Regions from separate parts of the Pseudomonas sp. 05N36 genome, predicted to be linked through region 2. Evidence: riboswitches for the same ligand, from Rfam matches in the RefSeq annotation. Region 2 holds a riboswitch; the other holds the start of a gene.

Region 1 (4,296 bases), on a different contig from region 2:
AATGAAGTAGACGGTCATGGCCGGCTCCTGTGAAAAATTGTCAAAGCAAGGCTTCAGATGAAGATTGCTCATGATCGAAGGCGGGGATTATCGAGGATTTTACGCAGCACCGGCCAACGCAAACGTCGCTTGGGCATATTTTTGTCGCGGGATCAGCAGTTTAGCCGGTGCCTGCGCCAGTTGTTCGGCGAGGGCCAGTGCGGCACTTTCCGCTATGCCGTAGCAGCCGGTGCGCTCGAAGGCGATTTGCGAGCGATGGCTGAGTTGCGGTTGATAGCTGGAAAGTTGTTCGCTGCTGAAGCAGATCAGTGGCAGTGACAGTTGCCGGGCCAACTCGATCAGACCGGGCTCATCACGTTTCAGATCGATGCTGGCCAAGGCCTTGATCGCCTGTAATTCGATGTGATGAGCCTGCAACGCCTGGTCGAGCAACGTGCGCAGCGTGCTGGCCGGGCAGCCGCGCTGGCAGCCCAGGCCGACCACCAGGGTCGGTGCTGCGCCCGTTTCACTCATGCGTGATATTGATCATCGCTTTTGCGGCGGAACAACCAGGCGCTGATCAGGCCCATTGCCAGCCAGAACGCGGCGTTGGTCAGCTGCGAGGCGATCTTGAATTGCGCTTCGAGGGCTTCAGGGGCCAGCATCGAATGCACTTCAGGCTGCGGCGCGCCGATGATATGCGGCACGGCCAGAATGGCGACACCGAGCACTTTCAGCAGCCAATGCCGGGCGAACACGATCAGCGCGATACCGACAGCGGTGGACGCTGCCGTGCTGATCCACCAGATTTGCCGTTGTGTCAGGTCTGCGGCGGCAGTTCCCGGCAATTCCGGCGGCAAACCCAGGGTCGGTGCGAGGACGAAGGTCGCATAACCGGCCAATCCCCAGAGCAGGCCTTGAGAAGTGCGAGTCGGCGCGCGCAGGGTGTAGAGACCCGCGAGCATCAGCGCAAAACCGACGGCGACCACCAGATTGCCACCAGTGGTCGACAGCACGCGCTGCCAGCCATCTTCCGGTTCCCAAGCCTCTGCATCGTGGGTGTGGCCAGCCATGGCGCCTTCGGCATGTTCATGGACTTCAGCCGCCGGGGCTTTTTCGTAGGTCTCCGCCTGAAGAATCAGCGGCGCGACCCAGAAGCTTTGCAGCAGGGTCAGCAGCAGGGCGGCCAGCAAGCCGGTGAAACCTGCGGTTTGCGCTATACGCTTGATCATCTCGGCAGGTCTCAGTGGCACGGGAAAGCAGAACTGTGACGGGTATCGTGGGCGGCGTTGTGCACCGCGTCGATGTGCGAGAAGCCGGCGAAATACACAAGGCACGCGCCCAGGATCGATGCGCTGATAGCGGCAACGAGGCGTTGGCTCAGGGTGGAGGTGGTGCTGGCGGTGACGTGGCGAGTGCTGCTGATGATCGACATGGCGCTTCCCTCTGGTCAGTCAGTGGGTGAAGCGAGCGCATGCAAACCCCCGCGAGCCGGGCACGCAGAGGCTGAAACAGCGCCCGCCCACCGCGGGTTTGTTATTGATGTGTTGCGGGCCGGTCTCCGGGCTCACGAGGGGCTGGCATTCGCCGAACCTGCAAGAATCGCCTTCCCATGCCGAACTGCTGGCACAGTGGATCTGATTCTTCGCTCGCTTACCGTTGCGGGGGCAGCACCGGACTGACATGGCTTTTGAGTAAAGCACATGATTCACCGGTTTCCCGTTTCACCCTGTGAAGGGCACCCGTAACAAGGCGTGTAGGAGAGCATGGGCGAGGGCGGGGCGTCAATTGGCAAGCGTTCTCAACGCGAGACCGAGGTGCTGCCATCGCGAGCGGGCTCGCTCCCACATTGGAACGCGGTCAACTGTGGGAGCGAGCCTGCTCGCGATGGCGCCATCACAGCCGACGCACAACTCAGGCGAACATTGACCCGCCCCGATGCGATGCGTAGCCTTGCGCTTTCGAGGTTCTTTGGCGCGTGCGCCGAAGCTAAGAAGGGAACGCGGTCGATGCCGCGGCTGCCCCCGCAACTGTGAACGGTTTCGTTTCTGCCATGCCACTGCGCTCTTTTGTTTTCAGGCGCGGGAAGGTGCAGGAACCGCCAGTCGAAAGACTGGCCCACCGTCAGCCAGGAGACCTGCCTCGATACAGATTCTCACTACAACCGGGCGGGGTGATCCGGTGGCGAATTCTTCCGCGCGCTCAAGCGCCGCCGGTTGTCGTCCCGTATGCCCGCCACCTTGCCAAAGGGCATCCGATGAAAACACTGGCCAAACTTCCCGTCACCATCGTCACCGGTTTCCTCGGTTCGGGCAAAACCACCTTGCTGCGACACATGCTCGATAACGCCCAGGGCCGGCGTATCGCGGTGATCGTCAACGAGTTCGGCGAGCTGGGCATCGACGGCGAAATCCTCAAGCAATGTTCCATCGGCTGCACCGAGGAAGAAGCCAACGGTCGCGTGTATGAGCTGGCCAACGGCTGCCTGTGCTGCACCGTTCAAGAAGAGTTCTTCCCGGTGATGCGCGAACTGGTTGCCCGTCGCGGCGATCTCGACCACATCCTCATCGAAACCTCCGGTCTGGCCCTGCCAAAGCCGTTGGTCCAGGCCTTCCAGTGGCCGGAAATCCGTAGCGCCTGCACCGTGGATGCGGTGATCACCGTGGTCGACAGCCCGGCCGTGGCCGCCGGCACTTTCGCCGCGTTCCCGGACCAGGTCGATGCCCAGCGCAAACTCGACCCGAACCTGGACCACGAATCGCCGCTGCACGAGCTGTTCGCCGACCAACTGGCCAGCGCCGACCTGGTGATCCTCAACAAGGCCGACCTGATCAGCCCGGCGGATCTGGCCAAAGTGCGCCTGGAAGTCGCCGAAGAACTGCCGCCAGCGGTGAAAATCATCGAATCCAGCAGCGGTCGCTTGCCGCTGGACGTGTTGATCGGCCTGGGTGCCGGCTCCGAAGAACACATCGACAGCCGCCACAGCCACCACGACCATCACCACGATGGCGACGACCACGACGATCACGATCACGACGCCTTCGATTCGATTTCCATCGAATTGCCACAAGCCGACGAAAGCCTGTTACTCGATGCCCTGACCCAATTGGTGGTCCAGCACGGCATCCTGCGGGTCAAGGGTTTCGCCGCAATCCCGAGCAAGCCGATGCGCTTGCTGATCCAGGGCGTGGGTACGCGTTTCGACAAGCATTTCGATCGTCAGTGGGGCGCAGACGAAGCGCGCAGCACCCGTCTGGTGCTGATCGGCCAGCAACTCGACGCCGCCTTGCTCGAAGCGCAATTGCGCGCCGCGCTCAGCGTTTAATCCATGCACCTGCTCAGGACCCAGCCCGGCGGTTTCGTCTCGGATGACAACATTGCCGACCTTGGCCAAACCCCCGCCGAGCTGGTGATTCTGTGCAGCGGCGACTCCAGCCTGGCGCTGCTCGCCGAAGCGGCGCAGCAGTTGCCCGAGGACTACCCGAGCCTGCGCCTGGCCAACCCGATGCAGGTGCAGAATCACGCCTCGGTCGACTTGTACGTCGACGAAGTGCTGCGCCACGCCAAGGTGATTCTGATCTCGCTGCACGGCGGGATTGCCTATTGGCGCTACGGCATCGAACGCCTGGTGGAGCTGTCGCAACGCGGTGTGCAACTGATTCTGGTGCCGGGCGATGACCGTCCCGACCCGGAACTCAGCGACCTCAGCACCGTACCTGTCGAAGACCGCGAGCGGCTTTGGCATTTTTTGCGTCAGGGCGGCATGGGCAATGCGCTGGATTTGTATCGCTGCCTGGCCAGTCGTTGGCTGGGCCGCGATTACCACTGGTCCGAACCGCAGACCTTGCCGCGTACCGCGATTTACCACCCACACAAAAGCAACGCGACGCTGGGCGATTGGCAAGCCGACTGGCAGCTTGATCAACCGGTGGCGGCGGTGCTGTTTTACCGTTCGCACTTGCAGGCGGCGAACACCGCTTTCATCGATGTTTTCTGCCAGCGCTTGCAGGCGGCGGGACTGAACCCGCTGCCGATAGCGCTGGCCAGTTTGAAAGAGCCCGGCTGCCTGACGGTGATCGAGGACTGGCTGGATGAGGTGCAGGCCTCGGTGATTCTCAACACCACCGGGTTTGCTCAATCGAGCCCCGAAGCCCCGCACCTGCGGCCCTTCCGGCGCAATATCCCGGTGATCCAGGCGATCTGCGCCCAGGACAACGAACCCGGTTGGCGTGCCAGCGAGCAAGGGCTCGGCCCGCGGGATCTGGCGATGCACATCGCTTTGCCGGAGCTCGATGGGCGGATCATCAGCCGCCCGAT
Region 2 (4,296 bases):
TCTTCCTCGCAGCGCTGCTCAGCGCCTGTGCCAGCCGTACTCCGCCGCCTGTCAAAGTCGTTCGCGCCCCGGTTTTCGCTCCCGCCCAATCGTTCTCGCCTGCCGCTGAAGACGTGCTGATTCGCGCGCTGGGTCTGGTCGGCACGCCTTATCGTTGGGGCGGCAATACGCCGGATTCAGGTTTCGATTGCAGCGGCCTGATCGGCTACGTCTACCGCGATGCGGCGGGTATTTCCTTGCCGCGCTCGACTCGCGAGATGATCGGCATGCAAGCGCCGAACATTGGCCTGGAGGCTCTGCAAACCGGCGACCTGATCTTCTTCGCCACCAATGGCGGCTCGCAAGTCAGCCACGCCGGGATCTACGTCGGTGAAGGTCGCTTCGTGCATGCTCCCGCCACGGGTGGTACGGTGAAGCTCGACAGTTTGTCCAAGGCCTATTGGCAGAGAGCCTACCTGAGCGCCAAGCGTGTTATCGAGCCTGAGCATCTGGCGCACAATTTCTAGTTCGCAGAGGTTGTCATGACCGCTCGCACACTCAATCTCGACGATTCCCTTTATAACTACCTGCTCGACGTTTCCTTGCGCGAAACGCCGCTGCAGCGTCGCTTGCGTGACGAAACCCAGGCGCTGCCCATGGCGCGCTGGCAGGTGGCGCCCGAGCAGGGGCAGTTCCTCGCCTTGCTGGTCAAGCTGATGAGCGCCAGGCGCTTGCTCGAAGTGGGGACTTTCACCGGCTACAGCGCCTTGTGCATGGCGACCGCCTTGCCGGATGACGGCTCGTTGATCTGCTGTGACCTTCCCGGAGACTACAACGCCACGGCGCGCCGCTACTGGCAGGAGGCTGGTCTCGCCGGGCGCATCGATTTGCGTTTGGCCCCCGCGTTGCAAACCCTGGCTCAACTTGAGCAGCAAGGGCAGGGTGGTTGTTTCGATCTGATCTTCATCGATGCCGACAAGGCCAACTATCCGGCGTATCTGGAAAGCGCTCTGCGGCTGCTGCGAAGCGGTGGGTTGGCGGTATTCGACAACACGCTGTGGAGTGGGCGAGTACTGGAAGACAATCCTGCGAGCGAAGACACCCGAGCCATCCAGGCGCTTAATCGCGCCTTGAAGGATGACTCGCGTGTCGATCTGTCGTTGTTGCCGCTGGGCGATGGTTTGACCTTGTGCCGCAAGCGCTAGACCCTGATTGGCCTAAGGTTCAACCTGTCAGCCGCGAGCCTCTTTGAGCAGCAGTGCGATGCCCGGATGGTAGTTGCCGGCTTCGTTGTGCAATTTGCGGTAGGCGTAGGGGAAGTACCAGGCCACGGCGCAGGTGTGTTCCTTTTGCAGGTCGTCGACCATGTCCTGGAGCTCTTCCGGCGTAGGACTGTGCTGGGTCTTTTGCGGGGCAACGAACAGGCAGCCGAGTTTCAGGTCACTGGCATAGCTGATTTTTTTCGCATCGCTCACGACGTCGTGCAAGGCCTGGGTCAGATTCAGGTTGTTGACTCGCGGCCAGCGTTGCGTGGCTTGAAGGTAGGCGCGTTCTTCTTTGCTGGCGATAAACAGGTCGGCGCGGCCATTGCGCTCGCCTTCCTCGATCTGCTTTTTCGTCGGAGTCTGTTCGAGGGTGACCATTTCAGCCATCCACGCTGCCGCCGAAAGCAGGCTCAGGTTGGCGCGTTCGTCAAACCAGTAAGGGCTTTCGTTATCGCCGCGTACTGCGTTGTAGCGGTCGATGCACTCGAACCAGCGCTCCAGCACCGGGCGCAGGAATTCCAGCTTCGGGTTACTGATGATCATGCCTTGCATGTTGCTCCCCCTCTTTGTTCTTGTAATATAAGGTTGTGGCTCTTTGATATCATCGCTTTTAGTGTGGCGCAAGATTGGCGCCAGTTTATTGATCGGGGTCGGTTTCTATCTGTCGATGAGCCCCCGGCTTTAATTGACGCTCCACCCCCAACCCTCTAACCTTCGCGACTTGTTTCAGGTGCTCTGTGACCCAGTGGTCGACCGAGTGAAACAGGGAAGCTGGTGAGGGCGCGTTCTTTGACAGAGCGGGCGACGATCCCGGCGCTGCCCCCGCAACGGTAAATGAGTAAAAACTGCGCTTTGAGCCACTGTGTCGAAGGTCGATATGGGAAGGCGCGCAGTCAGGCGCAAGCCGCTCATGAGCCCGGAGACCGGCCTGATCCATCCAGCGGCATCACGGTGGGCGATGCCAGGCTTCTTGCCGTCTATTTCTATGCCTGCCCGCCGTTATCCAGCCTCAACGGAGAGCTCCCCCATGACTGATTCCCCTGATCGTGACGAACGCCATCTGGCACGCATGCTGCGCAAGAAAGCGGTGATCGATGAGCGTATTGCCAACTCGCCGAATGAATGCGGCTTGCTGCTGGTCCTGTCCGGCAACGGCAAGGGCAAAAGCAGTTCAGCGTTCGGTATGCTCGCCCGGGCGATGGGCCACGGCATGCAGTGCGGCGTGGTGCAGTTCATCAAGGGGCGTAGCAGCACTGGTGAGGAGCTGTTCTTCCGGCGCTTCCCGGAGCAAGTGCGCTTCCACGTGATGGGCGAAGGTTTCACTTGGGAAACCCAGGATCGCCAGCGCGATATCGCCGCCGCCGAAGCTGCCTGGGAAGTCTCCCGTGAATTGCTGCGTGACCCGGGCATTGGTCTGGTGGTGCTCGATGAGCTGAATATCGCCCTCAAGCACGGTTATCTGGACCTCGATCAGGTGCTCAGCGACTTGCAGGCGCGTCCGCCGATGCAACACGTGGTGGTCACCGGTCGTGGCGCCAAGCCGGAAATGATCGAACTGGCCGACACCGTTACCGAAATGGGCATGATCAAGCACGCTTTCCAGGCCGGGATCAAAGCGCAGAAAGGCGTAGAGCTGTGAGTGAGCCGCGCTTTTGCCCGGCGGTACTGATTGCCGCGCCGGCTTCCGGTCAGGGCAAGACCACCGTCACTGCCGCGCTGGCCCGTTTGCATCGCAATCAGGGGCGCAAGGTCCGGGTGTTCAAATGCGGCCCGGACTTTCTCGACCCGATGATTCTCGAGCGCGCCAGCGGTGCGCCGGTCTATCAATTGGACATGTGGATGGTCGGCGAGCAGGAAAGTCGTCGACTGTTGTGGGAAGCCGCCGCTGAGGCTGATCTGATTTTGATCGAAGGCGTCATGGGCCTGTTCGATGGCACGCCGTCCAGCGCCGATCTGGCGCGGCACTTCGGCGTACCGGTGCTGGGTGTGATTGATGGCACCGCCATGGCTCAGACCTTCGGCGCGCTGGCGTTGGGGCTCGCACGTTATCAGCCGGACCTGCCGTTTGCCGGTGTCTTGGCCAACCGCGTCGGTACCTTGCGTCACGCGCAATTGCTCGAAGGCAGCCTCACCGAAGGCCTGCGCTGGTATGGCGCTTTGTCCCGGGAAACCGGGATCGAACTGCCAAGCCGTCACCTGGGCCTGGTCCAGGCCAGTGAATTGAATGACCTCGATCTGCGCCTCGACGCCGCCGCCGAAGCGTTGGCCAGCAGTTGCGAAGTGGCGTTGCCGCCCGCCGTCGAGTTCGCTGCACCTGACGTGATTGCCGCCGAGCCATTGTTGGCCGGTGTGCGAATTGCCGTGGCTCGCGATGAAGCGTTTGCCTTCACGTATGGCGCGAGCCTCGACTTGCTGCGGGCGATGGGTGCGGAGTTGCGATTCTTCTCGCCGATCCATGACCGTGAACTGCCAGAAGCGGACAGCCTGTATCTGCCCGGTGGCTATCCGGAATTGCACCACGTGGCGTTGGCTGAAAACCGCACAATGCTCGATGCCATTCGCGCGCATCACGGCGCTGGCAAACCGTTGTTGGCTGAATGCGGCGGCATGCTGTACCTGCTCGACTCACTGACCGATGTCGATGGCACGCGTGCCGAGTTGGTAGGGCTGCTGGCCGGTGATGCGGTGATGCAAAAGCGCCTGGCCGCGCTGGCCCTGCAAGCGGTCGAGTTACCCGAAGGCGCGTTGCGTGGCCACACCTACCACCATTCGTTGACCAGCACCGAGCTTGAGCCGATCGCTCGCGGCCTGAGCCCTAACGGCGGGCGCGGTGCCGAGGCGGTTTACCGTGACGGGCGGATGACGGCGTCTTATGTGCACTTTTATTTCCCGTCCAATCCGCAAGCGGTGGCGGCGTTGCTCAAGCCATGAATCCTGAAGATCTGGCGTTCAGCGCCGCCGAGCGCGAAGCGGTTTATCGCGCGATTGCCGAGCGTCGCGACATGCGTCACTTCAGTGGCGGCAGCGTCGAGCCCGAACTGCTTCGGCGTTT

What was found. A riboswitch is a leader RNA that binds a small molecule or an ion and turns the genes downstream of it on or off. The one in region 2 is predicted to bind cobalamin.
Region 1: it holds a riboswitch for cobalamin, as region 2 does, so the genes downstream of both, cobW (cobalamin biosynthesis protein CobW) here and cobO (cob(I)yrinic acid a,c-diamide adenosyltransferase) in region 2, are expected to answer to the same signal.

The regions. Positions count from the first base shown of each region.
Region 1 is NZ_JBFTNH010000023.1:86,504-90,799, reverse strand. It holds gene cobM (precorrin-4 C(11)-methyltransferase) at 1-18, opposite strand, end outside; gene AC1DIH_RS24355 (cobalamin biosynthesis protein) at 100-513, opposite strand; gene AC1DIH_RS24350 (CbtA family protein) at 510-1,211, opposite strand; gene AC1DIH_RS24345 (CbtB domain-containing protein) at 1,223-1,414, opposite strand; cobalamin riboswitch at 1,515-1,740, opposite strand; cobalamin riboswitch at 1,927-2,138, shown strand; gene cobW (cobalamin biosynthesis protein CobW) at 2,237-3,304, shown strand; gene cobN (cobaltochelatase subunit CobN) at 3,308-4,296, shown strand, end outside.
Region 2 is NZ_JBFTNH010000018.1:82,444-86,739, forward strand. It holds gene AC1DIH_RS21340 (C40 family peptidase) at 1-506, shown strand, start outside; gene AC1DIH_RS21345 (class I SAM-dependent methyltransferase) at 522-1,184, shown strand; gene AC1DIH_RS21350 (hypothetical protein) at 1,212-1,796, opposite strand; cobalamin riboswitch at 1,956-2,190, shown strand; gene cobO (cob(I)yrinic acid a,c-diamide adenosyltransferase) at 2,272-2,883, shown strand; gene AC1DIH_RS21360 (cobyrinate a,c-diamide synthase) at 2,880-4,175, shown strand; gene bluB (5,6-dimethylbenzimidazole synthase) at 4,172-4,296, shown strand, end outside.